DNA from 4 places in the Enterobacter chengduensis genome. Region 1 is predicted to be linked to each of the others. Evidence: predicted binding sites of a transcription regulator. Region 1 holds the regulator's gene; each other region holds the start of a gene.

Region 1 (8,117 bases):
GCCTGGCTTGCGGGATTTAAGAGATCGAAAAGATTGATACTTTCCAGCGTGCTGCGATATTTGCTGACATCGTCGCTGATATCATCAATCTTATCGCGCAGATTGTCCTTATCCGAAATCTGAGCGCCAATTGATGGCAGAATAACCGTGACATCATCATCGGGCTTTGCCTTTGCCAGCAGTGCCGGGTTTATCAATACTGCACTGCCATAGCTTCCTGCCGCAACGCCCGTCCCCCCCATCGCATCACTGCGCGCTTCTGTCCAGGTATTGGCTGCTCCCGCCTGATTTGCCATAAACAAGGAAACAGCGATGCTAACCACCGAAAATTTAAAATTTTTTTTCACAGTATGCCCGTTATAGTCTGTTATGAAATAACCCCTGTCTGTTATCACCCAAACAGGAACGAACTATTGCTGTGAATAAGGAGTAAAAGACCCGCTATTTCTGTCCCTAAGTAAAACTCCCTTACGGCCTGTTATATTTTGTGACGGCCCTCAATATTTATAGAAGAGGAAATTATTTTTTCCCAGGTTTTCCATCATGCGGTCCAAAAAACTGGGGTGGGTGGTCTACCCAGCGATCCTCGCGGGTGGCGGCATAGACCGGGTTAAGCGGATAGTAGATGCGATTGTGCTTCTTGCTGGCCTCGCCAACGACCAGCAACCGCACCTCGTCGTCCGTGTTATTGATAAAGGTGTGGCAGACGCCCGTTCCGGCAGGAAATCCCACGCTATCGCCCGGTTCAAGTTTCCATAAATAGCCATTAATCCACGCTTCCGGATAACCTTCGAGCACATAAACGAACTCTTCTTCATCGCTTTCCGCGTGCGGGTAGGACGTTCTGCGCCCGGGCGGTAGCCGCTCATGATGAATGCCGATGCGCCCGAGCCCGAGCTTGCGAGCCAGCGGTGCGCCGATAGAAAACCGCTCATCGCTATCTGGATAGGTCGAATCATCCGCGCCTTCCACGTCGCGCCAGTGCCGAATACAGTCAGGTCTTTTCATTATGAATCTCCCGGTTTGCGATGGGTCAGGTATAGCACAGACTGGCGGATCTCGGTGTTTTTACCAGAACATGGTAAAGTGGGGGTTTTCCGTCCTATTACATCCGGGGTGCTACATGGATAAGTCCACAAAAGAGCTGTTAGCGCAGGCCGAAAAGCTGTGCGCGCAACGCAATGTGCGCCTGACTCCGCAGCGCCTTGAAGTGTTACGCCTGATGAGTCTGCAACAGGGTGCAATCAGCGCCTATGACCTGTTAGATCTGCTCCGTGAAAGCGAGCCGCAGGCGAAACCACCCACGGTGTATCGCGCGCTGGATTTCCTGCTGGAACAGGGTTTTGTCCACAAAGTCGAGTCCACAAACAGCTACGTGCTGTGTCATCTTTTCGATCAGCCCACTCACACATCCGCTATGTTTATCTGCGACCGTTGTGGCGTGGTGAAAGAAGAAGCTGCGGAAGGCGTGGAAGACATTATGCATACGCTGGCGGCAAGAATGGGCTTTGCCCTGCGGCATAATGTGATTGAAGCACACGGGTTGTGTTCAGCGTGTGTTGAGGTGGAAGCCTGTCGGCACCAGGATGCGTGCCAACATGACCACTCTATACTGGTGAAGAAAAAGCCGCGTTAACGGCAAAAGAAAAGGCGGCTTAGAGCCGCCCTGTGGGTTATTTCGCGTTACCAGCGGTAGTCGTTACGGGTTTCCCAGTCTTTGACTTCGTTTTCCGCCTGATCTTTCGCATAGCCGTAACGTTCCTGAATTTTACCGACAAGCTGATCGCGTTTACCTTCAATGACGGTCATATCGTCATCGGTCAGCTTACCCCACTTTTCTTTCGCTTTACCTTTGAACTGCTTCCAGTTGCCGCCGATTTCGTCTTTATTCATCATCGTGTCCTCTTAGTTAAGCGTCGGGTCGTAACGTCCGTTACGTTCTTTTCTGCTGGACGTGATATTTATTGTAGTTAAGGATTCGGCGGTTAATTTCATATTCGGAATCTTTAACCGTCACGATATATCGTGGCGGGAGGAGAACCAGGTATTGTTTTGCCAGTGGCGATGCCAGATAAAGGCCAGCGACAGGCCTCGCAGAGAGAGAAACACCGCAAGCGCCAGCCATAAACCGTGATTGCCCAGCCAGGGGAGCGTCAGCAGCGTCAGGCCAAACCCTGCCGCCGCAACGGCCATGCAGTTACGCATCTCCGCCCCGCGCGTTGCGCCAATAAACATGCCGTCCAGCAGATAACACCAGACGCCGACCACCGGTAAAATGACTTGCCAGATGAGATAGTGGCTCGCCAGCTCGCGCAGCGCAGGGAGAGACGTAAGCGACGCGACAATCTGCTCGCCAAAGCAGGCGTAAACCAGGCCGAATGCCAGCGCCACCAGCCCAGACTGCCGGCAGGCTGCCCGCCAGACGTCCCGAAGCTGCCCGCTTTCCCGCGCGCCGTACGCCTGCCCGGAATGCGCTTCTACCGCATAGGCAAAGCCGTCCAGCGCGTAGGCGGTAAAGGTCAAGAGCGTCATCAGTACCGCGTTGACCGCGACGATTTCTGGCCCTAGCCGGGCCCCAAAGACGGTTAGCGCACCGAAACAGAGCTGAAGCAGCAGCGAACGCAGCATGATGTCCCGGTTAAGCGCCAGCAGCTTACGGATATTGCCACGCCATGCGGTTTTGAGCAGCGCCAGGGAGATCCCGCGCATCGCCAGCACCCGCCAGACCATCCACAGGCCAATAATAAAGGTTCCGTATTCGGCGATTGCCGTCGCCAGCGCCGCGCCCTGCACGTTCATGTGCAGGCCCATCACCAGCCAGACATCCAGCACAATGTTGAGCAGATTGCCCACCACCAGCAAAATCACCGGGGCGCGGGCGTACTGTACGCCCAGCAGCCACCCCAGCAGAACCAGGTTGGCCAGCGAGGCGGGGGCGCTGAGCCAGCGGATTTCGAGGAAACGTCGCGCCTGCGTCAGCACCGCCTCGCTGCCGCCAACAACCTGGAGCGCCAGGTCGATGAGGGGCGCACGCAATAAAACGATTAACGTCCCCGCGCCAAGCGCAAGGATCAGCGGCTGGACCAGCGCGCGCGCCAGACGCAGCGGGTCTTTCGCACCATACGCCTGCGCCGTGAGTCCGGTGGTGCTCATGCGCAAAAAGAGCAGCAGCATAAACAGGAAGCTGGTTGCCGTCGCGCCAATCGCCACGCCGCCAAGATAAACTGGTGAATCCAGATGGCCGATAACGGCAGTATCAACCAGCCCAAGCAGAGGCACGGTAATATTGGAGAAAATCATCGGCAGTGCAAGACGCCACAATGCCTTATCGGATGCCGTCAGCAGTGACATGAAAAATACCGGAAGTGGGGAATGAAGCAGGCTACAGCGGCGCCATAGCCTGTCAGGAAGAGGTTACAGCCATTCACCGTTGCGAATGACCCCAACCGCCAGTCCTTCGATAGAGAAGTTCTGTTCGCGGAGGTCGACCAAAATGGGTGAGAACTCGCTGTTTTCAGGCAGCAACTGTACGCTGTTACCCTGTTTTTTCAGACGCTTAACGGTCACTTCGTCATCGATACGCGCCACAACCACCTGGCCGTTTCGCACATCCTGAGTTTTATGCACTGCAAGCAGATCGCCATCGAGGATACCGATGTCTTTCATCGACATGCCGCTGACGCGCAGCAGAAAATCAGCGCTCGGTTTGAACATGCCAGGATCGACCTGATAGTGGCCTTCAATATGCTGCTGAGCCAGTAAAGGCTCACCGGCAGCAACACGGCCTATCAGCGGAATGCCGGTCTCTTCTTCCACCAGCAGGCGGATACCGCGTGACGCGCCCGAGACAATCTCAATCACGCCCTTACGCGCCAGCGCTTTCAGGTGTTCTTCGGCAGCATTTGGAGAACGGAAACCCAGACGCTGCGCGATTTCCGCACGCGTGGGTGGCATACCCGTCTGGCCGATATGATCCCGAATGAGATCAAACACCTCTTGCTGCCTGGTCGTTAACGCTTTCATTCCGCCCCCTGGGTGTATATACAGTTATGCTGTGAGTATATACAGTCAAAGGTGATTTTGGAATCAAAAACTGCACAAAAAACCAGGGACTTAATTATTCCTCGAGGCTCATCGGAAATGTGACCAAAGCAGCGTGACCCAGGTAATGGCAGCAGTGATAATCGCCAGCAGCACAGCGGCAGAACCCATATCCTTCGCGCGGCCGGAAAGTTCGTGGAAGTCAGAGCCGATACGGTCGACCACGGCCTCAATAGCGCTATTGAGAATTTCCACTATCATCACCAGAAGTACGGAACCGATGAGAAGCACGCGGGTAACGGCATCTACATCAAGGAAACAGGCGATGATCACCGCGATGATAGCGGCGACGCCCTCCTGGCGAAAGGCGGCTTCGTTGATCCACGCGGCACGGAAACCTTTCCATGAATAGCCGGCGGCTTTAATGATACGCGTTAACCCAGTGGTATTATTGGCCATTAAAAGAACCTTTTAAGAAAAAAAGCGTCAGTAACAGGAACTGTAGCGCGTTTCGCCACAGCCTGAAGTATGACGGGTAACAACAGAAATTTTGCGCGCTTTCTGTTATCCTTGCGCCGCAATTGCATTATTAACCAGAGGCTTTACATCGTTTATGTCCGGCTGGCCACGAATTTACTACAAATTACTTAATTTACCATTAAGCATCCTGGTAAAAAGCAAGTCTATCCCAGCAGAACCCGCGCTGGAATTGGGACTCGATACGTCGCGTCCTATTATGTACGTTTTGCCTTACAACTCGAAGGCAGACTTACTGACGCTTCGCGCCCAGTGTCTGGCGCATGATTTACCTGACCCGCTTGAACCGCTGGAAGTCGACGGCACGCTGCTGCCGCGCTACGTGTTCATTCACGGTGGACCGCGCGTGTTTACCTATTACACGCCGAAAGAAGAGTCCATCAAGCTGTTCCATGACTATCTCGACCTGCACCGCAGCAACCCCGATCTGGACGTGCAGATGGTGCCGGTATCGGTGATGTTTGGTCGTCGTCCGGGCCGTGAAAAAGGTGAAGAGAATCCGCCGCTGCGCATGCTTAACGGCATCCAGAAGTTCTTCGCGGTCTCCTGGCTGGGGCGCGACAGCTTTGTGCGCTTCTCCCCTTCGGTTTCGCTACGTCGCATGGCGGACGAGCACGGGACCGACAAAATCATCGCGCAAAAACTGGCGCGCGTAGCGCGTATGCACTTCGCCCGTCAGCGCCTGGCGGCAGTAGGACCACGCCTCCCGGCGCGTCAGGATCTGTTCAACAAGCTGTTGGCCTCCAAAGCGATTGCCCGCGCCGTTGAAGACGAAGCGCGCAGCAAGAAAATTTCGCATGAGAAAGCCCAGCAGAACGCCATTGCGCTGATGGAAGAGATTGCCGCGAACTTCTCTTACGAGATGATTCGCCTGTCCGATCGTATTCTCGGCTTTACGTGGAACCGCCTCTACCAGGGCATCAACGTTCATAACGCCGAGCGCGTGCGTCAGCTGGCGCATGATGGCCATGAGATTGTCTATGTCCCCTGCCACCGCAGCCACATGGACTACCTGCTTCTCTCATACGTGCTCTATCACCAGGGGCTTGTACCGCCGCACATCGCAGCCGGTATCAACCTGAACTTCTGGCCAGCGGGCCCGATCTTCCGCCGCCTGGGCGCGTTCTTTATCCGTCGTACCTTCAAGGGCAACAAGCTCTACTCCACCGTGTTCCGCGAGTATCTGGGCGAGCTGTTTAGCCGCGGCTATTCCGTTGAGTACTTTGTTGAGGGCGGTCGCTCGCGCACCGGACGTCTGCTCGATCCGAAGACCGGCACGCTGTCGATGACCATCCAGGCGATGCTGCGCGGCGGAACCCGTCCGATCACGCTGGTGCCTATTTACATCGGCTATGAGCACGTAATGGAAGTGGGCACCTACGCCAAAGAGCTACGCGGGGCGACCAAAGAGAAAGAGAGCCTGCCGCAGATGCTGCGCGGCCTGAGCAAGCTGCGTAACCTGGGTCAGGGCTACGTAAACTTCGGCGAACCGATGCCGCTTATGACGTACCTGAACCATCACGTTCCGGAGTGGCGCGAGTCCATCGATCCTATCGAAGCGATTCGCCCTGCCTGGCTGACACCAACGGTCAACGGCATTGCGTCCGAACTGATGGTGCGCATTAACAACGCGGGTGCGGCTAACGCCATGAACCTGTGCTGTACGGCGCTGCTGGCTTCGCGTCAGCGCTCGCTGACCCGCGAACAGCTTACAGAGCAGCTGGATTGCTACCTAGACATGATGCGCAACGTGCCGTATTCCGTTGACTCAACCGTGCCTTCTGCGACCGCCAGCGAGCTTATCGATCACGCGCTGCAGATGAACAAGTTTGAAGTCGAAAAGGACACCATCGGCGACATCATCATTCTGCCGCGCGAGCAGGCAGTGTTGATGACCTACTACCGCAACAACATCACCCACATGCTGATGCTGCCGTCGCTCATGGCGGCTATCATCACCCAGCATCGCCGTATTTCACGTCAGGAGCTATTGCGTCACGTTGAGACGCTTTACCCGATGCTGAAAGCGGAGCTGTTCCTGCGCTGGAGTAAAGACGAGCTGGCGGGCGAGCTGGACAAACTGACGGAAGAGCTTCGTCGTCAGGGGCTGATCACCGTTACGAATGACGAGCTGCACATTAATCCGTCTCGCTCCCGAACCCTGCAGCTGCTGGCAGCAGGTGCGCGCGAAACGCTGCAGCGCTACGCCATCACGTTCTGGCTGCTGAGTGCGAACCCGTCTATTAACCGCGGTACGCTGGAGAAAGAGAGCCGGACGCTGGCCCAGCGCCTGTCCGTTCTGCACGGCATTAACGCCCCTGAATTCTTCGACAAAGCGGTCTTCAGTTCCCTGGTGCTGACGCTGCGTGATGAAGGCTTCATCAGCGATACGGGCGATGCCGAGCCGGAAGAGACGCTGAAGGTTTACCAGATGCTGGCAGAGCTGATTACCTCAGACGTGCGCTTGACGATTGAGAGCGCGACGCAGGGCGAGTGATGTAAAAAAGCCGGGTGGTGGCTTCACCTGACCCGGCCTGACATTCCGCATAATATAAAGGCCCGGTAAGCGTTAACGCTACCGGGCCTTATTTTTGAGCCTTCTTAAATCACCGCATTCAGCTCAGCAGCGTGAAAGCAATCATCCCGACAATCGCACCCGTCGTGCCGAGGATGGTTTCCATCAGCGTCCAGGTCTTCAGGGTTTGCGCTTCGGTGGCGCCGGTAAATTTACCGAACAGCCAGAAGCCCGCGTCGTTTACGTGAGAGACCACAATCGAACCGCCCGCGATACAGATAGAGAGCGCGGCCATCTGGGCACCGGAGTAGTTCAGCTGTTCAATCACCGGCATCACCAGACCCACGGCGGTTAAACACGCCACGGTGGCGGAACCCTGGATGATACGCACCGCCGCCGCCAGCACGAAGCAGGTGACCGCAATCGGCAGGCCCATTCCGGTCAGCGCTTCGCCCAAAGCCGGACCCACGCCGGAATCCACCAGCACCTGCTTGAACACGCCACCGGCACCGATCACCAGCAGGATAATCCCCGCAGGCTGCAGCGCGGCACCGCAGATCTCCATCACGCGGTCTTTCGGCATCCCCTGACGCATCGCCAGGCCGTAAATCGCCACCAGACACGCCACCAGGATCGCCGTGAACGGGTGACCGATGAACTCAAACCATTCGTACGCGGTAGAGCCTACCGGCACAAAGCGTGCAGCGATGGTTTTCAGGCCCACCAGCACCAGCGGGAGCAGGATCAGCGACAGGCTGAAGCCAAAGGACGGCATTTTGCCTTCGCCAAGGTGCGGCTCGGTGATGTCGTCCGGAATGTGCAGCTCAACGTAGCGGCTGATGAAGTTGCCCCACAGCGGACCGGCGATAATCATCCCCGGAATTGCGGCGCACAGGCCAATCAGGATCATCCAGCCAAAGTCGGCGTGCATCTGGGATGCCAGCAGCATCGGCGCAGGCCCCGGCAGCAGGAACGCTGCGGCCGCCGCCACGCCCGCAAACAGCGGAATGACCAGCTTCACGAG
Region 2 (8,117 bases), 2.1 Mb from region 1:
TGAACGAAGCGCCACCCGCCTATTGATTAACGCAAAATCATCACCAGATGACCGTCTTGCCTTTATTCCATATTGTTATGCGGTGTAAAAATGAAGTCCAGCTGACCGTTGACAGCCGTTAGCGGTGATGTGTTATTGATTAGGTTGAACTGCGTTTCAGAATTGAATTTAAAATACACAATCTGATCCGGCTGCCACTGTTGACCTGCAATGAAGAACTCATGCTCCATCACTAAATCGCCATTAGTAATTTGTAAAATGACCGGTAGATCAGAAGCCTCAGCTAATGTCACTTTCGTAATATACTCGTCACTTGGAGACACGCGTGTGTATACTGTCTGCGGTAGTTTATCTGCCGGAAGGGTAAACTGCGCTGAGTCATTTTCTGTAAGTAAGAGTTCTAAAATAAAATAACCAGAAACATCACTGCCAGAATCTGCGGGATTGCTGATATAAATATCATACTCACTTCCTGGTTCAAATGTCGTACCGTTAAAGAACCACGACACATGCATATACGGGTCGCTCATGTAGGAATACGCACCAAGCACGTTTCCTGCTTTGTCGACAACCTGAGCATCCAGAGGAAACGCCGAGGCAGCATATAATGCGAGCTCCATATTTGAATAGATAGGTGCAGTGAAAGAAGTGAGCAACGTTCTTGATTGCGGCGGGAGTGAAAACGGAATTGACGCTTCGGCAGCAGGTGTAAACTGGAACGAAATGGTTCCTGAAGCAGCAGTATGTGTCAAACTCATTTCAAATGACCACTGACTCCCGGCTGGCATAAATACATAACCTCTATCAGCACCAATAGAATACTGATATTCGAAAACAATCTGGCTCGCCGTTTGAGAATCAGTCTGATAGAGTTCAAGCGAAACGGGATAATATGTACTATCCATTATTTCAGCCAGAAACATCATATCTTCCGTAGCCGTATACTGGTAGATCGTTGTTGATTCAGTTGTAGATGTCGTGAACGGGACGTCAATAACATCTTTTTTAATATCTTTCATGATTTATTTTCCTCTTTAATACTCACCATTGAGTAAATACAATCATGGCATATGAAAATACATGAAACTGACTAAAATATAATTACACGGCGTGCAATTAAAATGTAATTTATTGAGCGCAACAGTTCTGGCGGTATCTATATGCTGATTGAATTATTTATGCATTTATTAATGCGTAACCCGCTGACGATGCTCATCGTTTTTTATTGTCAGGGTCGTTCGAGTACACTTAAACTATAGCGCTCTGTTTTTCGCTTCACAGGTAAGGGAAAATGAACGCTCTGTTTGTCTACGGCACGCTGCGCCCGGGCCACGCTAATGCGCATATTCTTGAAAAAATTGGCGGCGAGTGGCTGGCCGGCTTCGTCACCGGTACGTTTTACGAACGCGGTTGGGGCGCTGCGGCGGAATTCCCGGGGGTAGTGCTCCACCCTGATGGACCCCGCGTCGAAGGCTATCTGTTTATCTCTGATAGCCTTGCCGCGCACTGGGACATGCTGGATGAATTTGAAGACGGCTACGATAGGGTTGAGGTCACGGTGACCTCCCTTGAAGGCAAGCAGGTTCAGGCCTGGATTTATCAGCTACAGCCGCAGTCTGCATCATAAAAAAAGGCTCTCTGTCACCAGAGAGCCTTTTTCACTGTTCGCTGCGATTACTCGCTTTTTGCTTCGCCGTTCTTGATTTCGCCCATCACTTTCAGCTTCTTGGAAATGTCGCGGCGCTCTTTGGACAGCTCGGCGTTTTTGATAATGTAGTCATCAACGCGGTCTTCGTAGTCGCTCTTCATGCTGGCGATGATGCCCTGGATTGCTTCTACGCTCATACCTGGCTTGATGTAGTCGCTCAGGTTGTCGAGCAGCAGAACGCGTTTCTGGTTGTCACGGATCTTCTTCTCAACGTCCTGGATTTCACGCTGCAGCTTGTTTTTGCGGCGGAACAGGCGGACGAATTCCAGAACATCCTGGAACGAAGGCTTGGTAGTTTCCATTTTTACACCCCTGATAATGTGAGATTCGGATTCGTTAAAGCAACCGTTGTAACAATAACCTTACTGACAGCGGCTGCGAATGACAATGACTATATCGTTTAAAGGTATCATAACCCCAATTGCTGCTGAATCGAAGCAGCAGCCGTCACATCCGCGTTTTATTTGCGCAGCGCCCGACAAATAAGATGCGATAACAGCTCAAGCTGCCGCGCCAGCTCCATGCTCAGCCAGACGTAGCCATGAATAGGCGTTTCCGCCACGTTATCGCCCTGGCGTTCATTGATTAACAGCCTGAGCTCCGCAACGATCTCATTCAATCGCTCGCTGTTGGCCAGTATCGGCTGCGGGTTCCCTTCATAGAGCGCATGGGCGATGGTCAACAACGTCTGCTGCGTCATCTGCTGGGTCTCTTTGAGTGTCTGCGCGTTAAGCATCAGCAGATGGCTGGGTCGCGAGGCCCAGTGGGCGTTGATTTGCAGCTCAAGCATGCAGACCAGATTGCGGCTTACCGTCTGGATGGCTTCGAAAATCGATTTTTGGATATGGGTTTCTTTGCTGGCAGGCGTAATCAGTCCACGCATTTTGACCACGTCGTTGAGGATGGTTTGCAGGTGCTTTTCCAGCCGCGGGCGCTCTACCAGGTTCGGAGAAAAACCGGCCTGATACACGCGGTTAAAGGCGGTAACGTAGTTAGCCATCTGAATACGCCAGTGCAGAAAAGCACGCTGCGGCCAGATACCGGTGAAGAGCATGGCCAGCAGTGAGCCCAGAATGACATCCCCGCTTCGCCACAGCGCCGTGGTCATGTCCCCGGCGGGCGCACCGACCACCACCGCGAGCGTGATCCCAATCAGCAGCGCCTGATAGGGCTTTTTACCCAACGCCAGCCAGCCGCACAGGAACATGGCCGCACCGCACCATACCAGCATGACGGGAAATGAGATCAGCTCAAGCTTTAGGGCAATAAGCCCGAGGGCTGAGCCTAACACCGTCCCGCCAATTCGTTCGAATGCGCGCGGAACAACGTTCCCCCAAAACGAGATAGGCCCCATCACTACCACCAGCGTGATCAGCGGCCACGTCCCTTCCGGAACATCCAGCATACGGACCAGGATAAACGTCAACACGAAAGCCAGCGCGATGCGACACCCGTGCACCACGCGATAATGTTTATACAATCGAATTTCAAAAGGGGTTAATGATTTGTCGGGACGCACACCCGCTCTCCAGCTACACGGCAAATCACAATTGTACTGTGTTTTCAGCCGGGCGGATCGCTTCCGGCTGAAAAACCCTTCATTAAGCAGGCTTAAACCGTTTTATGCTCTACCGCGATATACATTTCGATATCCCAGTAGCCGTCCGCATTGCCGTCATTGAGATAGCGCTCGAAGCAGGGTTTGAGCGCCATCTGGTACTTATTGTCCTCCAGCAGGGAGTTGAAGAACTGGTACCACGGTGTGGCAAAGTCGTAGTTTTCCACGCGCGCCGTGGCCACGGCATAATCCCCGGCCGCGATTTCCGTCATCATGACGCCTTCGCTGTTTTCCGGAATAACGAAATCATCCGCTACCGTCACTGCCGTGTCGCAGCGCAGTTTTTCTGCCGGGACTTCATCCGGGTTATCGTAGTAGACCGCAACCCACTCCAGCGGCTCAATGTGACGCCCGTCCACCCACATGACCAGCTGTTCAAAGCCCTGCTTTACCGTTTGTTCCCACGGCCCCACCAAATGAAAACCGGCAATCTTACGTTTCTTTTGCTGCTTGATGCTGTAGTCCATGCTGCCTCCACTTATTACTGTATATATATACACTATAATGCAAGCTCTGAGCGTTCAGCAAACGTGAAGTGTTTATTATGTGAGCAGACTCGCAACCCTGCCAGTCTGCTCATCTGCCGTCAGAGCACGTGGTGAAGATAATCGCTCAGGCGGGAGAACACGCCCCCTTTCTCAACGGCTTCCAGCGTCACCAGCGGCCAGTGCGCCACCACTTTGTCACGGTCATAGAGCTGGATCTCCCCTACCCGCTGATGTGCGGCAATCGGCGCTTCCAGCTCTTTTTTATCCAGCACGTATTTGGCTTTGATGTTGGGCACTTCCGCTTTCGGCAAGGCCAGCCAGAAGTCCTGGTCGGTGCCCAGCTTCACCTGCTCCTTGTCGCCGAACCAGATCCGCTCCGTCCCCACTTTTTTACCGCTATGCAGGATCTGCACCGTATCGAAATTCTGCTGCCCCCAGTGCAGCAGTTTTCGGGCCTGGTCTTCGCGGCCTTTCGGGCTGTCGGCCCCCATCACCACCGCGATTAAGCGGCGCTGGCCGTCCACGGCGGAGGCAATCAGGTTAAACCCTGCCCCCGAGGTGTGCCCCGTTTTGAGGCCGTCCACGTTCATGGTTTTATCCCACAGCAGGCCGTTACGGTTTTGCTGGGTGATCCCGTTCCAGGTCAGGCTCTTTTCGCTGTACATATGATAAAACTCGGGCTCACCGTGGATGATGGCGCGGGAGAGCACGGCCAAATCGTAAGCGGAGCTGTGCTGGCCCGGCGCGTCCAGCCCGTGGACGGTTTCAAAGTGCGTATCGCGCAGGTTCAGCTTCTGCACGTAGTCGTTCATCATCTTCACAAACTGCGGCTGCCCGCCCGCCACGTGATCGGCCAGCGCCACGCAGGCGTCGTTGCCGGAATCGACGATCAGGCCGCGGCTTAAGTCACGCACGGAGACGCGATCGCCCTCTTTCAGGAACATCAGCGACGATCCGTCAAACACCGGGTTTCCTTTTGCCCAGGCATCGCGCCCGACGGTGACGATGTCGTCCGGCGTTATACGGTGGCTGTCAATGGCCCGATCGACCACATACCCCGTCATCAGCTTGGTCAGGCTCGCCGGATTACGCTGTTGATGCTCGTTGCCCGCCGTTAAGATCTGACCAGTCGTGTAATCCATCAGCACCCAGGAGCCCGCCTGAATGGCTGGAGGCTGCGGCGAAAAATCCAGCGGTTCGGCCGCAAAAGCAGATGAGATACTCGAAGCGAGTAAAGAAACAGCAATAAACAGACGGCGTTTCAACGGTATATCCTCAGGTCATTAAAAATCGATGACCTTTTTACGGGAGTTCTGATGTCGTTACCTGGCTTAATTGCAAAGAAATGTGACAGAGCGCAGATTTTTCCCTGAAGCTGGCGCGCAGATTTGCGTCACAGCGGCGCTTTTTATTCGGTCTGGACGGCACGATCGTTTACCATAGTGACGTCATTTTTTAACAGGATGGTATTACTGGTGTCTGACTCTGCCGCTCGCCCGACTTTTTTATTTCACGACTACGAAACCTTTGGCACGCACCCGGCGCTGGACCGGCCGGCGCAGTTTGCCGCCATCCGCACCGACGACGAGTTCAACATTATTGGCGAGCCCGAGGTCTTTTACTGTAAACCGGCTGATGACTACCTGCCGCAGCCCGGGGCGGTTATGGTCACCGGCATCACCCCGCAGGAAGCGCGGGAAAAAGGCGTTAACGAGGCAGAATTCGCCCGCCGCATCCACGATCTCTTTACCGTCCCCAATACCTGCGTGGTCGGTTACAACAACATCCGTTTCGATGACGAAGTAACGCGCAACGTTTTCTATCGCAACTTCTACGATCCCTATGCCTGGAGCTGGCAGAACCGCAACTCGCGCTGGGATTTGCTCGACATCATGCGGGCATGCTACGCCCTGCGTCCTGAGGGCATTCACTGGCCGGAAAATGAGGAAGGGCTGACCAGCTTCCGGCTGGAACACCTGACGCGCGCCAACGGCATCGAGCACAGCAATGCCCACGACGCGATGGCGGATGTCTATGCCACCATTGCCATGGCGAAGCTGGTGAAAAGCGCGCAGCCCCGGCTGTTTGAATATCTGCTGAGCCACCGCAGCAAGCAGAAGCTCATGACCCTTATCGACGTACCGCAGATGAAACCCCTGGTGCATATTTCCGGCATGTTTGGCGCCTGGCGCGGCAATACCAGCTGGGTCGCGCCGCTGGCGTGGCATCCGGACAACCGTAACGCGGTCATTATGGTCGATTTGGCCGGCGATGTTTCGCCGCTTCTGGAGCTCGACAGCGACACCCTGCGCGAACGGCTTTACACCCCAAAAAATGAGCTCGGGGATTTGCCTGCGGTGCCGGTCAAGCTGGTGCATATCAATAAATGCCCGGTACTGGCGCAGGCGAACACCCTGCGCCCGGAAGATGCGGACAGGCTGGGTATTAACCGCCAGCACTGCCTCGATAACCTGAAGGTGCTGCGCGATAACCCGCAGGTGCGCGAGAAGGTGGTCGCCATCTTTGCCGAAGCGGAGCCGTTCGTGCCGTCTGAAAACGTGGACGCCCAGCTTTATAACGGTTTCTTCAGCGATGCCGATCGCGCGGCCATGAATATCGTACTGCAAACCGAACCGCGCAACCTACCCGCGCTGGATATCACCTTCGCTGATAGCCGTATCGAAAAGCTGATGTTTAACTACCGCGCGCGTAACTTCCCAGGCACGCTAGATGAAGCAGAGCAGGAACGCTGGCTGCAGCATCGTCGTAACGTGTTTACGCCGGAGTATCTGCACAGCTACGCCCAGGAGCTGGAAATGCTTTATGGCCAGTATGAGGGAAATGCTGAGAAACAGGCGCTGCTGAAATCCCTGTTCCAGTACGCGCAAGAGATAGTTTAAGAGAGGGGTACAAAAAAGCCGGAGGCGATGTCTCCGGCTTTTTTTGCCCGGTGGCGCTGCGCTTACGCGGGCCTACGGGGTATGTAGGTCGGGTAAGGCGTAGCCGCCACCCGACACAGTCTTACGCGACGTCTTCGTACTGAGGAACCGGGTTACGGAAGCTCTTCGTGACGCAGGCCAGGTACACCAGGCCGATACCCGCCCAAATCAGGCCAAGCACCATCGAGCTCTCTTCCAGGTTAACCCACAGCGCGCCCACGGTCAGGGCACCACACATCGGCAGGAACAGATACTGGAAGTGATCTTTCAGCGTCTTGTTACGCTTTTCACGGATCCAGAACTGAGAGATAACCGACAGGTTAACAAAGGTGAACGCCACCAGCGCACCGAAGTTAATCAGCGCCGTTGCCATCACCAGGTCAAAGTTAATCGCCAGAAGCGCGATCGCACCGACCAGGATAATGTTCATCGCCGGGGTACGCCAGGTTGGATGCACGTAGCCGAAGAAGCTTTTCGGGAATACGCCATCGCGGCCCATTACGTACATCAGACGCGCAACGCCTGCATGCGCGGCCATACCGGACGCCAGTACGGTGATGGTGGAGAAGATCAGCGCGCCGACCTGGAACGCTTTACCCGCCACATACAGCATGATTTCCGGCTGAGACGCATCCGGATCCTTGAAGCGAGAGATATCCGGGAAGTACAGCTGCAGGAAATAGGTCGAGAAAATAAAGATCAGACCGCCAATCAGCGCCGTCAGGAAGATGGCACGCGGGATCACGCGCTCTGCATCTTTCGTTTCTTCAGACAGGTTGCTGATCCCGTCAAAACCGGTAAAGGAGAAGCACAGAATGGTTGCCCCGGTAATCATCGGGATCACATGCGCATCACCAGACCAGAACGGCTTGCTGCTCGCCAGGGTGCCCGCGCCTTCGCCGTGGAATACGCCGTAAATAACCATGCCAAGAATAACCGCAATCAGCACAACCTGAAGCACAACGATAACAGAGTTAAAGTTGGCAACGGACTTGATGCTGCGCAGGTTAAAGGCTGTCATAAAGGCCACCAGCGCCACGACGAACATCCACGAGGGAATCGATGGCACCAGCGCTTCAAAATAGATTTTTGCCAGCAGAATGTTGATCATCGGCGCGAACAGATAGTCGAGCAGCGAAGACCAGCCCACCATAAAGCCAACCGTCGGGCTGATGGATTTCTGGGCATAGGTGTAGGCGGAACCCGCAGACGGATAGCGACGCACCAGTTTACCGTAGCTCAGCGCGGTAAAGAGGATCGCAATCAGCGCGAAGCCGTAAGCCGTCGGCACATGACCGTCGGTGAGGCCCGATACGATACCGAATGTATCGAACAGCGTCATCGGTTGCATATAGGCCAGGCCC
Region 3 (8,117 bases), 1.8 Mb from region 1:
TGCGCAGCATGAATGTAAACCGCTCAGGTGTGCGTTAGTTCGTATTTTTTTACCGCTGTTATGCGCTAACTTTATGATCTGGCAGACAACATGGGAGAGACAACATGTGGCAGGCTATCAGTCATCTTTTACGTGAGCAACTTGGCGAAGGTGAAATTGAACTGCGTAACGAACTGCCGGGCGGTGAGATCCACGCCGCGTGGCATTTGCGCTACGCAGGACGCGATCTCTTCGTTAAATGCGACGAGCGCGAGCTGCTTGCGATATTCACCGCCGAAGCCGACCAGCTGGAGCTCTTATCGCGCAGTAAAACGGTGACGGTTCCGCAGGTTCTGGCCGTGGGGAGCGACCGCGACTACAGTTTCCTGGTCATGGAATATCTCCCCGCCCGCCCGCTGGATGCCCATAACGCCTTTATCCTCGGCCAACAGCTCGCGCGCCTGCATCAATGGAGTGACCAGCCGCAGTTTGGTCTCGATTTTGACAACGATCTCTCCACCACGCCACAGCCTAACGCCTGGCAGCGCCGCTGGTCGACATTTTTTGCCGAGCAGCGCATTGGCTGGCAGCTAGAGCTTGCCGCCGAGAAAGGGCTGGAATTTGGCAATATTGATGCGATTGTCGAGCACGTTCAACAGCGTCTGGCATCCCACCAGCCTCAGGCGTCTCTGCTTCACGGCGATTTGTGGTCCGATAACTGCGCGCTGGGTCCCAACGGCCCTTACATCTTCGACCCGGCCTGCTACTGGGGTGACAGAGAGTGCGACCTGGCCATGCTGCCGCTGCATCCTGAGCAGCCGCCGCAAATTTACGACGGATATCAGTCTGTCTCCCCTCTGCCGCCCGGCTTCCTCGACCGCCAGCCGGTGTATCAGCTTTATACGCTGATGAACCGTGCCATTCTTTTTGGCGGAGAACACCTGGTTAACGCCCAGCGGGCGCTTGAGCGCATGCTTGCCGCCTGAGACGCGAACGGGTGGCCTTGCCGCCCCCCGTATCGGTTAAAGAAAACCGAGCAGTGAGAAGAAAAAGTATCCCGCCACAATGATAATCACGGGAAGGACATACAGCGGGAAAATCTGCAGGAAAATGGTGTGGCGCGGCACAACAATGCGGGATTCAATCTGCTCCCGGCTCATGCCCTCCGGGCCTTTGGCCTGCTCCAGAATCAACTGATCCTCAACCCCCTCGCGTAAAAAGCGCGTCTGGCGGCTCATTCTCGCGCCAGAGGCCTGCAAGGCCAGCGCGACAAAGATCAGGGCGTATATCACCCAAAAGCCGATATTCAGCTGTTGATGAAAATCCGGGGTGGGTGAGTTAAACCAGAAGACATTCAAAAATGGCGTATTAAAACGCATCATCTCAATCATGACATGCGCGAAATCAAGCATTACCGCATTGATGCCCGGCTGTTTTTCGCTGTGATCGTACATAAATTTGAGCACGGAAATCAGCGTAGAAATGACGGCAGGAATAAAAATTACCCAGCCAGCAATACGTTTTAAGACCGCAATGCGTCCAGCTTGTTGATACGTCATCAGTTCCTCTTCATAAAGACGCGTTATTTGTGCCTAAGTCTACCTGCTGGTCATCAATTTCGCCCGCTCTTTAAAGGCAATATGCTAAATTGCAGAGTGTGCTTAGCACGTATCGTCTGTCGAACCCCCTGGAAAAGGAGACGTTGTGATGTCGACACCGCGCAAAATTCTTGCCGCAATTTTTGACATGGATGGATTACTGATCGATTCCGAACCGCTGTGGGATCGCGCCGAACTGGACGTTATGGCCAGCCTGGGCGTGGATATCAGCCGCCGTAATGAACTCCCCGATACGCTGGGCCTGCGCATCGATATGGTGGTTGACCTTTGGTTTGCCCAACAGCCGTGGGTGGGTCCCGACCGCGATGAGGTGACCGCGCGCATTATCAGCCGCGCCATCTCTTTAGTGGAAGAGAACAGACCACTGCTGCCCGGCGTGCGCGAGGCCGTGGCGCTGTGCAAGGCACAGGGGCTGACGGTGGGACTGGCCTCGGCGTCGCCGCTGCATATGCTGGAAAAAGTGCTCACGATGTTTGAACTGCGCGACAGTTTCGACGCCCTGGCGTCCGCGGAGAAGCTGCCTTACAGCAAGCCCCATCCGCAGGTCTACCTGGACTGTGCCGCAAAGCTGGGACTCGATCCCCTCAACTGCGTTGCGCTGGAGGATTCTGTTAACGGCATGGTGGCCTCTAAAGCCGCGCGGATGCGCTCCATTGTGGTGCCTGCGGAAGAAGGCCGTCACGATCCCCGGTTTGCGCTTGCCGATGTGAAGCTGAATTCGCTGGCAGAACTGACGGCGCAGGCACTCAAGGGCGGTTAACGCCCTTCTCCGGTTTGTGACAAACAGTTACACCGTCACCTCTTCCGCCTACTGTATAAAAACCCTATACTGTATGAATTGACAGTTTTGTGGGTTTTATCATGACGGCGGAAGGCCACCTGCTTTTTTCTATCGCGTGCGCAGTATTTGCCAAAAACGCTGAACTCACCCCCGTGCTGGCACAGGGGGACTGGTGGCATGTTGTCCCTTCCGCCGTTTTGACCTGCCTGCTGCCCGACATTGACCACCCTAAATCCTTCCTCGGACAGCGTCTGAAGTGGGTGTCAAAACCCATCGCCCGCGCGTTCGGCCACCGGGGGTTTACGCACAGCCTGCTGGCCGTGTTTGGCCTGCTGACGCTTTTCTATTTAAAAGTGCCCGAAAGCTGGATCGTCCCCGCCGACGCCATCCAGGGGATGGTGCTGGGCTATTTAAGCCATATCCTGGCCGATATGCTGACGCCTGCGGGCGTACCGCTGCTGTGGCCCTGCCGCTGGCGCTTCCGTTTTCCCATCCTGGCCCCGCAGAAAGGGAACCAGCTTGAGCGCGTGCTGTGCATGGCGCTGTTTGCTTACGCCGTCTGGATGCCGCAAACCCTGCCCGAAAACAGTGCAGTCCGCTGGTCTTCCCAGATGATTAATTCGCTGCAATTTCAGTTCAATCGCTTTATTCATCACCAGATTGAACAGTAAACAGACAAAACTATCCCATTTGTCATAACCCATTCCATTTGGATATAAGCGCGACATCACACTTCTGCTAACCTTCCGCCAACAGGATCGGTAAAAGCCGAGCCAATAATAAATCAGGAGAACGGGGATGAATTTTCCACTCATCGCGAACGTCGTTGTGTTCGCTGTATTGCTATTGCTTCTCGCGCAGGCGCGCCACAAACAGTGGAGCCTGGCGAAAAAGGTGCTGGTTGGTCTGGCCATGGGTGTCGTATTTGGTCTGGCATTACAGGCAATTTATGGCTCCGATAATCCAGTTCTGAAAGATTCCATTCAGTGGTTCAACATTGTCGGTAACGGCTATGTTCAGCTGCTGCAGATGATCGTTATGCCGCTGGTGTTCGCCTCAATTCTGAGCGCCGTTGCCCGCCTGCACAACGCGACCCAGCTGGGAAAAATCAGCTTCCTGACCATTGGTACGCTGCTGTTCACCACGCTGATTGCCGCGCTGGTGGGTGTGCTGGTGACCAACCTGTTTGGCCTGACCGCAGAAGGTCTGGTGCAGGGTACCGCTGAAACAGCGCGTCTGACCGCGATTCAGACCAACTACGTGGGTAAAGTGGCCGATCTGACCGTGCCGCAGATGGTGCTCTCCTTCATTCCGAAGAACCCGTTTGCTGACCTGACCGGTGCGAGCCCAACCTCCATCATCAGCGTGGTGATTTTCGCCGCGTTCCTGGGCGTAGCGGCGCTGAAGCTGCTGAAGGACGATGCGCCAAAAGGCGAACGCGTACTGACCGCGATTGACACGCTGCAAAGCTGGGTGATGAAGCTGGTGCGCCTGGTCATGCAGCTCACCCCTTACGGCGTGCTGGCGCTGATGACCAAAGTGGTTGCCGGCTCTAACCTGCAGGACATCATTAAGCTGGGCAGCTTCGTTGTCGCCTCTTATCTGGGCCTGGGCATTATGTTCGTGGTGCACGGCATCCTGCTGGGCGTGAACGGCGTCAGCCCGCTGAAATATTTCCGTAAAGTCTGGCCGGTACTGACCTTTGCCTTCACCAGCCGCTCCAGCGCCGCGTCTATTCCGCTGAACGTTGAAGCGCAAACCCGTCGTCTGGGCGTGCCGGAATCCATCGCCAGCTTCTCTGCGTCCTTCGGTGCCACCATCGGCCAGAACGGCTGTGCGGGTCTCTACCCGGCGATGCTGGCGGTGATGGTTGCCCCGACCGTTGGCATCAACCCGCTGGATCCGGTCTGGATCGCGACCCTGGTTGGGATTGTGACCATCAGTTCCGCAGGCGTTGCCGGCGTCGGTGGTGGTGCTACCTTCGCCGCGCTGATTGTGCTGCCTGCGCTGGGTCTGCCGGTGACGCTGGTCGCGCTGCTGATCTCCGTTGAGCCGCTGATCGACATGGGCCGTACAGCGCTGAACGTGAGCGGCTCCATGACCGCCGGTACGCTGACCAGCCAGTGGCTGAAGCAGACCGACAAGGCAATCCTGGAAAGTGAAGACGACGCCGAGCTGGCGCACCGTTAATTACCGTAGAAATAAAAAAACCGCCTGACCGGCGGTTTTTTTATGGCTGTTATTCTTCAACCTCTTCATCCTGGCGAATCTGCATCGCCCACCGCTGCGCGGACTCCGGTACCGTAAAGGCAGGAGAGCGACGGAAATGCTCGCCGATCAGCACAAAGGCCACGTATTTCCCCCGTAACAGCCACACATCGCGAAAACCCTCCACTTTCAGGGCATGGTCTGGCGGCGCGGGCTCAACGCGGGGCACATAGCTAATAACCTGGCGGTTTTGTTGACGAAGAGGTTTCATAAGCGACTGGTTCACTAAAGCAAATTCTTGAAGCAGGAAAACTCTATGATAGCCGATCCTGCAGCCTTCCGTCGCGCCCCGAGTGGGTGAGATAGCGTCTTTTGCCAATAGCGTTATGTGAAAACTCTTAGTTCGCGAACCTTCTCACGACAATGTTCTATCCTTAATAGGGTTTTTAGCAATGGATAAAGGAGAAGCGTGCAATGTCGAACAAAGATAAAACCGATCGATCGCCCATTCATGGCGCTGAAGAATCGCAACCGGGAATGGACTCACTCGCGCCTGCTGACGGATCTCATCAACCTTCACCCGGCCCTTCTGCACCCGGCGAACAGCCTACCGCACCGGGGAGCTTCAAATCACCCGATGCGAAGAACGAAAAACTGAAATCCCTTGACCCTCATCGTAAAGGGGGGGAAGGCCATGCGCTGACCACCAACCAGGGCGTGCGCATCGCCGACGATCAAAACTCCCTGCGCGCCGGGAGCCGTGGCCCCACCCTGCTGGAAGACTTTATCCTGCGGGAAAAAATTACCCACTTCGACCACGAGCGGATCCCTGAGCGTATCGTTCACGCGCGCGGCTCGGCTGCGCATGGCTACTTCCAGCCCTACAAGAGCCTGAAAGCGATCACCAAAGCGGATTTCCTCTCCGACCCGAAAAAAATCACCCCGGTGTTTGTGCGCTTCTCGACCGTACAGGGCGGCGCGGGCTCGGCGGATACCGTACGAGATATCCGCGGCTTTGCCACCAAGTTTTATACCGAAGAGGGTATTTTCGATCTGGTGGGCAATAACACCCCGGTGTTCTTCATTCAGGATGCGCATAAATTCCCTGACTTTGTCCATGCGGTAAAACCGGAGCCCCACTGGGCGATACCGCAGGGACAAAGTGCGCACGACACTTTCTGGGACTACGTCTCCCTGCAGCCTGAAACCTTACACAACGTGATGTGGGCGATGTCTGACCGCGGCATTCCGCGCAGCTATCGCACCATGGAAGGGTTTGGCATTCATACCTTCCGCTTGATCAACGCCGAGGGTAAAGCCACGTTTGTCCGCTTCCACTGGAAGCCGGTGGCGGGTAAAGCCTCGCTGGTATGGGATGAAGCGCAGAAGCTGACCGGCCGCGATCCGGACTTCCATCGCCGCGAACTGTGGGAGTCCATTGAAGCGGGCGACTTCCCGGAATACGAACTGGGCCTGCAGCTCATTCCGGAAGAGGACGAATTTAAGTTCGATTTCGACCTGCTTGACCCGACGAAGCTGATTCCGGAAGAGCTGGTGCCGGTTCAGCTGGTGGGCAAAATGGTGCTTAACCGCAACCCGGATAATTTCTTTGCCGAAAACGAACAGGTCGCGTTTCACCCGGGGCATATCGTACCGGGCCTGGATTTCACCAACGATCCGCTCTTGCAGGGACGTTTGTTCTCGTATACCGATACGCAGATCAGCCGTCTTGGTGGACCGAACTTCCACGAAATTCCGATCAACCGCCCAACCTGCCCGTACCACAATTTCCAGCGCGACGGCATGCACCGTCAGGATATTGACACCAACCCGGCGAACTATGAGCCGAACTCCATCAACGATAACTGGCCGCGCGAAACGCCTCCCGGACCAAAACGCGGTGGATTCGAATCGTATCAGGAGCGCGTCGATGGCAATAAAATTCGCGAGCGCAGCCCCTCGTTCGGCGAATATTACGCCCAGCCTCGCCTGTTCTGGAACAGCCAGACGCCGATTGAGCAACAGCACATCATCGGCGGGTTCAGCTTTGAGCTGAGTAAAGTGGTGCGCACCTACATTCGCGAGCGCGTGGTCGATCAGCTGGCGCATATCGATATCCAGCTTGCCCAGAGCGTCGCGGATAATCTGGGCATTACGCTGACCGATGATCAACGTAACCTTGCGCCGCCGAAAGAGGTAAACGGCGTGAAGAAAGATCCGTCGCTGAGCCTGTATGCGGTGCCTGGCGGCTCGATTAAAGGTCGCGTAGTCGCCATTCTGCTGAACGACAGCACCCGCGCCAGCGACGTGCTGGGGATTATGCAGGCGCTTAAAACTCAGGGCGTGCATGCCAAACTGCTCTATTCCCGCATGGGGGAAGTGACCGCCGATGACGGCTCCGTGCTGCCGGTGGCCGCGACGTTTGCCGGTGCGCCTTCGCTGACCGTCGATGCGGTGATTGTGCCGTGCGGGGATATTGCCAGCCTGTTGAACAACGGTGACGCCGTCTATTACCTGCTGGAAGCCTATAAGCACCTGAAACCGATCGCGCTGTCCGGCGACGCGCGTCAGTTTAAGGCGCAGCTGAAGGTGGCCGATAAGGGTGAGGACGGCATCGTCGAGGGCGACAGCGTTGACGATGCATTCATGACGAAGCTGTTTGAGTTGCTCGCCGCGCACCGCGTCTGGTCACGCAGTAGCAAGATCGATCAGATCCCGGCGTAAAAAATACCCTCACCCCGGCCCTCTCCCTGAAAGGGAGAGGGAGAAATGCAGACCTGTGCTGGCATTACAGACCGCACCGCACAGTCCCCTCGCCCCTTTGGGGAGAGGGGGAATTTCTCAAAGATCCCCGAACGTCCCCAACCGATACCCGCGCTCGGCAATCGCGTATTTCAGCGACGGCGACGTCAGCACGTCCAGCTCCGCCAGTCGCGGCCAGCAGTAGGCGCTTTTACGCACGATGTTGTCGACAAACGCAGGGTGCGCCATCACCTCCAGCGACCGTTCCCCTCGCGCGGCGGAATCATCCAGCACCTTCAGGAACAGCGCTTCGTCGATCGCCTCGCCGTAAAACGCGCTGCTGAACCCCGCCGTGGTTATGACGTCGCAGTCCGGTAACCCTTGCACCTCACGATCCACGCGCATCGCCACGCCTTTGCGTCGGGCAAACTCGGCAACAAGCGGGAAAATCGCCGGGATCATGTGCACGTGGTGATGGCTGTCAATGTGCGTCGGCGACTTTCCAAACAGATCGACGAAGCGGTTGAACTGACAGTCAAGCTCGCGGGCAATCTCTTCGAGCGGCAGAGCGCCCTGCTCCGCCAGTTCCCAAATCCATTTACCCAGCAGGCCGTCCCGCGTCAGGCCCGGCATTGACGACAGCGGCATCCCGAGCGTCAGCACAAAGTGCATGCCGACGCCCAGCTCCGGCACTTCGCGGCTCAGCTGCGCCGCGTGTTCAACCGCCTCACCATTTACCAGCGCCGTGGTAGAGGTCACAACTCCCCGGCGACAGGCTTCCACAATGC
Region 4 (8,117 bases), 1.3 Mb from region 1:
CTGACAGCTTCCCGCGCAGTACCCCGCACGCTGAAGCTGTTTGCCAAGGGCAAACAGCTGTTGCCAGACCTCTTCCTCCAGCTCTCTCTGGCCGGACTGCAGTAAGACCGCCCGCTGCAATCCGGGTAAAAAACGCGATGCGCTCATCAGCAAAAGGCTGCTAATCGCCATGGCAATCAGAACTTCAGTCAGTGAGAAACCGCGCTGCCTCATCAACATGAACCTCCCTCAGAAACTTGACACATCCTGATGCGCCCCCCATTTGAGACAATAATCAGCCACTCTCCCGCACGGCTTTGAACGCGTATTCTCCCCGCCCAAGCCGTATCCCGTAATCCATAGAACCCGAGTGACGGCGTGACCTCGCCGATCGCAACCTCAGGCCAGAGTGGGATCAGTACAAAGGGACTGCCCTTCTCACAGCCTTGCACGGCAGAGCTCGCCAGACAGTCCCGGTCACCCATCCGCTGACGGGAAATTTGATGGTCGCGGTTGTGGCGGTTGGCATGGTTGCGCAGAAACAGCAGGTAATCTCGCACCTGGCTGGCGGTTTGCCACAGCCGCTGCTGCCGTTGCCAGCTGTCCCAGCCGTACAGGCCAGAGGCGCTCAGGATAACAACAAGCGAAATCGCGACCAGCGTTTCGATAAGCGTAAAACCGTTCTCTTTTTTCATAACGGGAGTGTGGCGAAGCGGCGCGTACATGACGAGCGTCGGATCCTCGTTTTACGAGGCGTTATCCGGAGAATTGGAAGAGTTGCAGCGCGTTGCAGGCTTTCTGGATAGCGCTTCGGGAAAGGGAATAAAGGCGAAAAAAAACCGGCGCTAAACAGCACCGGTTGTGTCAGGCTTTACCGCATCAGATAGCGACGGGCGCCTTGATGCCGGGGTGCGGGTCGTAGCCCTCAATCTCGAAATCATCAAAGCGGTAGTCGAAGATTGACGCCGGTTTACGTTTGATAATCAGCTTCGGCAGCGCACGCGGTTCGCGGGTCAGCTGGAGATGCGTCTGTTCCATGTGGTTGCTGTAAAGGTGAGTATCGCCACCTGTCCAGACAAAATCGCCCACTTCCAGGTCGCACTGCTGCGCCATCATGTGGACTAACAGCGCATAGCTGGCGATGTTAAACGGCAGGCCGAGGAACACGTCACAGGAGCGCTGATAGAGCTGGCAGGAGAGCTTTCCATCCGCCACATAGAACTGGAAGAACGCGTGGCACGGCGCCAGCGCCATTTTGTCCAGCTCGCCGACGTTCCAGGCGGAAACGATTATGCGGCGCGAGTCCGGATCGTTTTTCAGCTGGTTCATCACGGTGGTGATCTGGTCAATATGGCGGCCATCGGGCGTTGGCCAGGCGCGCCACTGCTTGCCGTAAACCGGGCCCAGGTTGCCGTTCTCGTCTGCCCATTCGTCCCAGATTGAAACGTTATTTTCGTGCAGATACGCAACGTTGGTATCGCCTTGCAGGAACCAGAGCAGTTCATGAATGATCGAGCGCAGGTGGCAGCGCTTTGTCGTCACCAGCGGGAAGCCTTCTTGCAGATTGAAGCGCATCTGGTGGCCAAAAATGGAGAGCGTACCGGTGCCGGTGCGGTCGTTTTTCGGCGTGCCCTCATCGAGCACTTTTTTCATCAATTCAAGATACTGTTTCATGGTTCCTCAGGAAAGTTGTTGCTGTGGACGACGACGATACGCCCAAATCATCATAATGGCACCCGCGACGATCATCGGAATGGAGAGGATCTGCCCCATGCTGATGTACTGTACCCACTCGCCGGTAAACTGTGCGTCCGGCTGGCGGAAGAACTCGACGATGATACGGAATGCGCCGTAGCCAATCAGGAACAGGCCGGATACAGCCCCCATCGGGCGCGGTTTGCGGATAAACAGGTTGAGGATGATAAACAGCACCACGCCTTCCAGCGCCAGCTCGTACAGCTGAGACATATGGCGCGGCAGCACGCCGTAGGTATCGAAAATGGACTGCCACTCCGGGTGGGATGGCAACAGCGCGATATCTTCCGCGCGCGAGCCCGGGAAGAGCATAGTATATGGCACGCTTGGGTCGACGCGGCCCCACAGCTCACCGTTGATGAAGTTGCCCAGACGGCCAGCGCCCAGACCAAACGGGATCAGCGGTGCGATAAAATCTGACACCTGGAAGAAGTTGCGTTTGGTGCGCTTGGCAAAAATCACCATCACCAGGATCACCCCAATCAGGCCGCCGTGGAAGGACATGCCGCCATCCCAGACGCGAAATAAATAGAGGGGATCGTTCAGGAATACCGGGAGGTTGTAGAACAGCACATACCCAATACGGCCACCGAGGAACACGCCGAGGAAGCCCGCGTACAGCAGGTTTTCCACTTCGTTTTTGGTCCAGCCGCTGCCGGGACGGCTGGCGCGACGACCAGCAAGCCACATGGCAAAAATGAAGCCCACCAGGTACATCAAACCGTACCAGTGAAGCGAAACAGGTCCTACTGAGAAAATGACCGGATCAAATTCCGGAAAATGCAGATAACCACTGTTCATCTGTCACCACAAGATGTTGTTATTCCGCTGAAAGTGGACAGCGGTAGAAATGCGATTCTGCTGTAAGCAGAGGCTCCAAAGTTGCGAATCATAGCATAAGGCGGACGCGGAGGATGCGCCAGAGATGTAAAAGATGTGTATAGGGTTTTATGCGCGCTGGCGCCCTCACCCACAGGGAGAGGGCGAAAAACGATTAGCGGCCGCCGCGGATCAGGCCGCCCATACCCCGTCGTTCCATAAACGCCGCAACCTGATGACGAACCTCAGCAGCCAGCTGCGCCTCAAGGCTGCGTTCAGCCAGCTCGCGGGCATCATCGATATCGATATGCCGCAACAGGTATTTCACGCGGGCAACGGCGCGACCGTTCATCGACAGATGGCGGTATCCCAGACCAATCAGGATCGCAACGCACATGGAATCCCCCGCCATTTCACCGCACAGGCGTAAATCAATGCCGTACTGCTCCGCCTCACGAGCAATCATCGCCAACGCGCGAATGATCGCCGGATGCAGGCTGTCGTAGATACTGGCGACGCGGGTGTTGTTACGATCGACGGCCAGAATATATTGCGTCAGGTCGTTCGTGCCGACAGAGATAAAATCAACGCGGTTCGCCAGCTGCGGCAGCATGAAGACCATCGACGGCACTTCAAGCATCACTCCTATCCGCGGTTTCGGGATCGCATAGCCGATCATCTCTTCCACTTCACGACCAGCACGTTCGATCAGCCGCCGTGACTCGTCGATCTCATCAATGCTGGTGACCATCGGCAGCAGGATGCTGAGGTTGCCCGTCGCCGCGTTGGCGCGCAGCATGGCGCGCACCTGGATCAGGAAGATCTCTGGCTGATCGAGCGTGATGCGGATCCCGCGCCAGCCCAGGCACGGGTTCTCTTCGCTGATCGGCATATACGGTAGCTGTTTATCCGCACCGACGTCCAGGGTTCGCAGCGTAACAGGCTTGTCGTTGAACATCTGCAGCATGCCCTGATACTGCGCCACCTGCTCCTCTTCGGAGGGGAAACCGCTCTGCAGCATGAACGGAATTTCAGTACGGTACAAGCCAATACCGTCGATGCGGCTGCCGAGCTTCTCTTCGTGCTCGGGGCTTAAGCCCGCGTTGAGCATGACTTTGATCCGTTCGCCGCTCTTGAGCTGTGCGGGCAGGTTAACGTCATCTTCCGCCAGCTTGCTTAATTCATTCTCTTCGCTGATAAGACGCTGGTATTCCTGGAGCAGAACCGGCTCAGGATCGACCAGCAGCTCACCGCGATAGCCGTCGACCACCAGCGTGCGGCGGTGCAGCACCGACGGCTGGATATCCGCGCCCATAACGGTTGGAATACCCAGCGCGCGCACCATGATGGCGGCGTGTGAGTTGGCGGCACCATCGCGCACCACCACACCGGCCAGCCTGTCCTGCGGCAGTTCAGCCAGCGTCGTTGCCGAGAGTTCATCGGCAACAAGAACAAACCGTTTTGGCCAGGCATTCGGCCCCTGAATGGTGTCATCAAGATGGAACAGCAGCCGCTGTCCCAGAGCGCGGAGATCGCCTGCCCGCTCTTTCAGGTAACCATCGGTCAATGCCGCAAATTGATCGGCAAATTTTTCGATAACCTTCTTAACCGCCCACTCCGCGACCGACCCTTTATCCACTTCGGCAAAAAGCTCGCGGCGCAGGCGCGCATCGGAGAGCAGGTGCGAATAGAGGTCGAAGATGGCCGCCGTCTCTTTTTGCGCGCCTGCGGCAAAGCGCTTGCTGTAGCGGCGAAACTCATTTGCCGCCTCTTCCAGCGCGGCGGTAAGACGCTCGCGCTCAAGCGCTTCATCGAGCGTTGAGGCTTCGTAAACCTGCTCCATCAACGGCAGCGTGGCGTCCATCCAGCCTTCCGCTATCGCCACGCCTGGCGAGGCCGGAAGGGCACGAATGCGCGTATGGCGATACTGACCAAAGAGCGCGGCAAGCTGAGACTGGGAGAGGATAGCCGCCATCTGCGTGGCCAGCGTAACGAGGAATGACTCTTCGCTTTCATCGTACTGACGCAGCTCACGCTGCTGAACGACCAGCACGCCGAGCAGCTGGCGACGCTGGATAATCGGTACGCCAAGAAAAGCGCGGAAGCGTTCTTCTTTTACGGAAGGAATGTATTTGAAGCTGGGGTGTTTTTGCGCGTCGGCCAGGTTGATGGGCTCAGCCAGCCGCCCGACCAGACCCACGATACCTTCATCAAATGCGAGCGTGACGGTGCGTCCACGCGGTTTTTTTAAACCACGGGTTGCCATCAGGTAATAGCAGCGCCGATCGTGGTCGGCCAGATACACCGAACAGACCTCGGTCTCCATCGCAAGACAGATGTCGGTGACCAGAATATTCAGCGCCTCGTTCAGACGCGGCGCGCTGGCCACCTTCTCGACTATTTCTCGCAAGCGGGTGAGCATGATTTGCGTAGCTTAACCTCTTTTACGTCGCCAGGCAGGTGCGCTCTGCGGCTTAGGCGGGATCTCCTGAAGCTGCATTACCACACTTGCAAACTCTTTCATCACCCTACGGTAAACATCGCGTTTAAATGACACGACCTGACGAACAGGATACCAATAGCTCACCCAGCGCCAGCCATCGAACTCCGGCGTACTGCTGGTTTGCATATTGATGTCTGAATCGTTGCCCACCAACTGCAACAGAAACCACTTCTGTTTCTGGCCGATACAAACCGGCTTTGTGTCCCAACGCACCAAACGTTTCGGTAACTTGTAACGCAACCAGTTGCGGGTCGAAGCCAGGATGCGAACATCTTTTCGGCTTAAACCGACCTCTTCAAAAAGCTCCCGGTACATCGCTTGTTCTGGGGACTCTCCCGGATTGATCCCGCCCTGCGGGAACTGCCAGGAGTGCTGACCATATCGCCGGGCCCACATTACCTGGCCCTGACGATTACAAATTACTATTCCTACGTTCGGGCGGTAGCCATCGTCATCAATCACCGGACTACCCCAAACTAAACCTTATATATGAATGATTGTTTCACACTACAGGGAGGCGGTAAACCACTCTCTTACAGGGCTGCAACCTAATAACATTTGAATAACTCACAAATTAGCGCTGAGTTATAAACAGATGAGCGACGGCAAAGGGAATTTTATTCACCTTTTCTGTGGATATAGTTGTGAAGAAGTGTCTGATTACCGATGAACAACCTCAGACGCTGTCGTGCGCCTCTTGTGAGCTCAATTATATAATTAGATAACTTTCAATCAGTTAAATGTATTTTCATGATCGCAAAACAGAATAGCGTGACGATCGTCACACCAGGGATCGTCGTGCTGATGAAAGATCGAACAGCGTCGGTTTTATCCACAGATTGTGCCAATAAGTTAGTCACAAATTGTCTGAAAATTCGATTTTCATCGCACGTCAAGGCTGTAAATTGAAACAGTAGTTAGGGTTATGCCCAGTTATCCCATTTTTCTGTGGATAACATGGTGTAAGATCCTGTTCATTGTCAGTGACCAGATTTGAACAACCGGGTTTATGACGCCGGTGAAACGATTTCAAACCAATAAAAAAACCTATAAATCATACACATGGAATATTGGTACAGAAATAGTTAAACTCTATCCACAGGGGACAATTTCTTCGTTTATTTTTTAATCAAAAGGTTACCTTCATGCATCCGCTTACACCCTTGCTCTCACCGCCGTCCAGCGAGAGCCAGCTTCTACAGCAGGCGCAGCGTCTTGCAGGCTTTTCGCTTGGCGAGCTGGCGGCGATGGCAGGTTTGCCGATCCCGAAGGATCTGAAACGGGATAAAGGCTGGATCGGCATGCTGCTTGAACTGTGGCTGGGTGCCAGCGCAGGGAGCAAACCAGAGCAGGATTTTGCCGCACTGGGCGTGGAGTTAAAAACCATCCCCATAGACAGCCTGGGCAAGCCGCTTGAAACCACCTTTGTTTGCGTTGCGCCATTAACCGGCAACACCGGCGTGACGTGGGAAACCAGCCACGTTCGCCATAAGCTGAAGCGCGTATTGTGGGTGCCGGTTGAAGGCGAGCGACAGCTCCCCCTCGCTGAGCGTCGCGTTGGCGCGCCGCTGCTCTGGAGCCCGAGCGAGGATGAGGATCATCAGCTGCGTCTGGACTGGGAGGAGCTGATGGACATGATTGTGCTTGGGCAGGTAGAGCGCATCACCGCCCGCCACGGGGAGGTATTACAGCTGCGCCCAAAAGCGGCCAACAGTAAAGCGCTTACCGAGGCAATTGGCGCGAAGGGTCAGCCCATACTGACGTTGCCGCGCGGTTTTTATCTCAAAAAGAATTTCACCGGCGCACTCCTTGCCCGTCATTTCCTGTTAACAACATAGTTTTTTACTTATTTTGCGAGCTCTCAAACATAATCGACTGCTTTTTAAGATTTTACCGCTTCCTCAAGTCGCCATATCGGGTTAATACTAGATGATATTTGATACGCGCCAGATGAGGACGATAACGATGAAAAAATGGGCAGTGTTAGTGTCAGCAGTCGGTTTAGCGTTTGCCGTATCCGGATGTAGCAGCGATTACGTTATGGCGACAAAGGATGGACGAATGATCCTGACCGACGGCAAACCCGAAGTCGATGATGATACCGGCCTGGTGAGCTACCGCGATCAGCAAGGCAATAAAATGCAGATCAATCGCGACGAAGTGTCGCAAATTATCGAGCGATAAACAGAAAGGGGTCAGTAGCTTGCTGGCCTTTTTGATTTTTTTCTTCCCCTTTTGCTTCCCCTCTGCCATGTTTATATTCCTTTGTCGGGTACGCCCTGACGCGGTCTATAAGTCTACTGAGGAAGCCGGCTATGCATTATCACCGTATCCCCCACAGCGCTCTCGAAGTCAGCCAACTGGGGTTGGGCACGATGACATTTGGTGAACAAAACAGCGAAGCCGATGCCCATGCACAACTCGATTACGCCGTCAGCCAGGGCATTAACCTGATTGATGTCGCAGAGATGTACCCTGTTCCCCCCCGCCCTGAAACGCAAGGGCTGACCGAAACCTACGTCGGTAACTGGCTGGCAACACGCGGCAACCGTGAAAAGCTGGTGATTGCCTCAAAGGTTAGCGGCCCCTCGCGCAACAACGATGCCGGGATCCGCCCGAACCAGATCCTCGATCGCAAGAATATCCGCGCCGCGCTGGACGCCAGCCTGAAGCGCCTACAAACCGACTATATCGACCTTTATCAGGTGCACTGGCCGCAGCGTCCCACCAACTGCTTTGGTAAGCTCGGCTACAGCTGGAATGAAAGTGCCCCCGCCGTCACGCTGCTGGAAACGCTGGAAGCGCTGACCGAATGCCAGCGTGCGGGAAAAATCCGCTACATCGGCGTCTCTAACGAAACGGCGTTTGGGGTCATGCGCTATCTGCATCTGGCAGATAAACACGATCTGCCGCGTATCGTGACTATCCAGAACCCGTACAGCCTGCTTAACCGCAGCTATGAGGTGGGTTTGGCCGAGGTGACGCAGTATGAAGAGGTGGAGCTGCTCGCCTACTCCTGTCTCGGTTTCGGCACGCTGACGGGGAAATACCTGAACGGTGC

What was found. Region 1 encodes LexA, which represses DNA repair genes until DNA is damaged. Its sites were predicted from a motif close to TNCTGTATGTACATACAGNA; they were not measured.
Region 2: sbmC (DNA gyrase inhibitor SbmC) is a predicted target of LexA. The motif match lies at 3,809-3,828, and genes of this name have one in related genera.
Region 3: FY206_RS10505 (metal-dependent hydrolase) is a predicted target of LexA. The motif match lies at 2,426-2,445, and genes of this name have one in related genera.
Region 4: mutH (DNA mismatch repair endonuclease MutH) is a predicted target of LexA. The motif match lies at 5,953-5,972, and genes of this name have one in related genera.

The regions. Positions count from the first base shown of each region.
Region 1 covers NZ_CP043318.1:327,123-335,239, reverse strand. The annotation lists gene FY206_RS01590 (conjugal transfer protein TraF) at 1-347, opposite strand, end outside; gene FY206_RS01585 (cupin domain-containing protein) at 520-1,008, opposite strand; gene zur (zinc uptake transcriptional repressor Zur) at 1,124-1,636, shown strand; gene FY206_RS01575 (CsbD family protein) at 1,684-1,893, opposite strand; gene dinF (MATE family efflux transporter DinF) at 2,014-3,351, opposite strand; gene lexA (transcriptional repressor LexA) at 3,415-4,023, opposite strand; gene FY206_RS01560 (diacylglycerol kinase) at 4,132-4,500, opposite strand; gene plsB (glycerol-3-phosphate 1-O-acyltransferase PlsB) at 4,655-7,075, shown strand; gene gntU (gluconate transporter) at 7,194-8,117, opposite strand, start outside.
Region 2 covers NZ_CP043318.1:3,292,927-3,301,043, forward strand. The annotation lists gene FY206_RS16025 (hypothetical protein) at 63-1,019, opposite strand; gene FY206_RS16030 (gamma-glutamylcyclotransferase family protein) at 1,292-1,627, shown strand; gene FY206_RS16035 (DUF496 family protein) at 1,675-2,010, opposite strand; gene FY206_RS16040 (FUSC family protein) at 2,169-3,227, opposite strand; gene sbmC (DNA gyrase inhibitor SbmC) at 3,320-3,793, opposite strand; gene dacD (serine-type D-Ala-D-Ala carboxypeptidase DacD) at 3,913-5,079, opposite strand; gene sbcB (exodeoxyribonuclease I) at 5,278-6,714, shown strand; gene plaP (putrescine/proton symporter PlaP) at 6,836-8,117, opposite strand, start outside.
Region 3 covers NZ_CP043318.1:2,127,909-2,136,025, reverse strand. The annotation lists gene FY206_RS10520 (fructosamine kinase family protein) at 105-965, shown strand; gene FY206_RS10515 (YniB family protein) at 1,002-1,538, opposite strand; gene hxpB (hexitol phosphatase HxpB) at 1,687-2,358, shown strand; gene FY206_RS10505 (metal-dependent hydrolase) at 2,460-3,050, shown strand; gene FY206_RS10500 (L-cystine transporter) at 3,178-4,569, shown strand; gene cedA (cell division activator CedA) at 4,619-4,873, opposite strand; gene katE (catalase HPII) at 5,062-7,311, shown strand; gene chbG (chitin disaccharide deacetylase) at 7,429-8,117, opposite strand, start outside.
Region 4 covers NZ_CP043318.1:4,104,768-4,112,884, forward strand. The annotation lists gene FY206_RS19810 (prepilin peptidase-dependent protein) at 1-219, opposite strand, end outside; gene FY206_RS19815 (prepilin peptidase-dependent protein) at 213-674, opposite strand; gene thyA (thymidylate synthase) at 859-1,653, opposite strand; gene lgt (prolipoprotein diacylglyceryl transferase) at 1,660-2,535, opposite strand; gene ptsP (phosphoenolpyruvate--protein phosphotransferase) at 2,729-4,975, opposite strand; gene rppH (RNA pyrophosphohydrolase) at 4,988-5,518, opposite strand; gene mutH (DNA mismatch repair endonuclease MutH) at 6,202-6,894, shown strand; gene FY206_RS19845 (YgdI/YgdR family lipoprotein) at 7,022-7,240, shown strand; gene FY206_RS19850 (NADP(H)-dependent aldo-keto reductase) at 7,372-8,117, shown strand, end outside.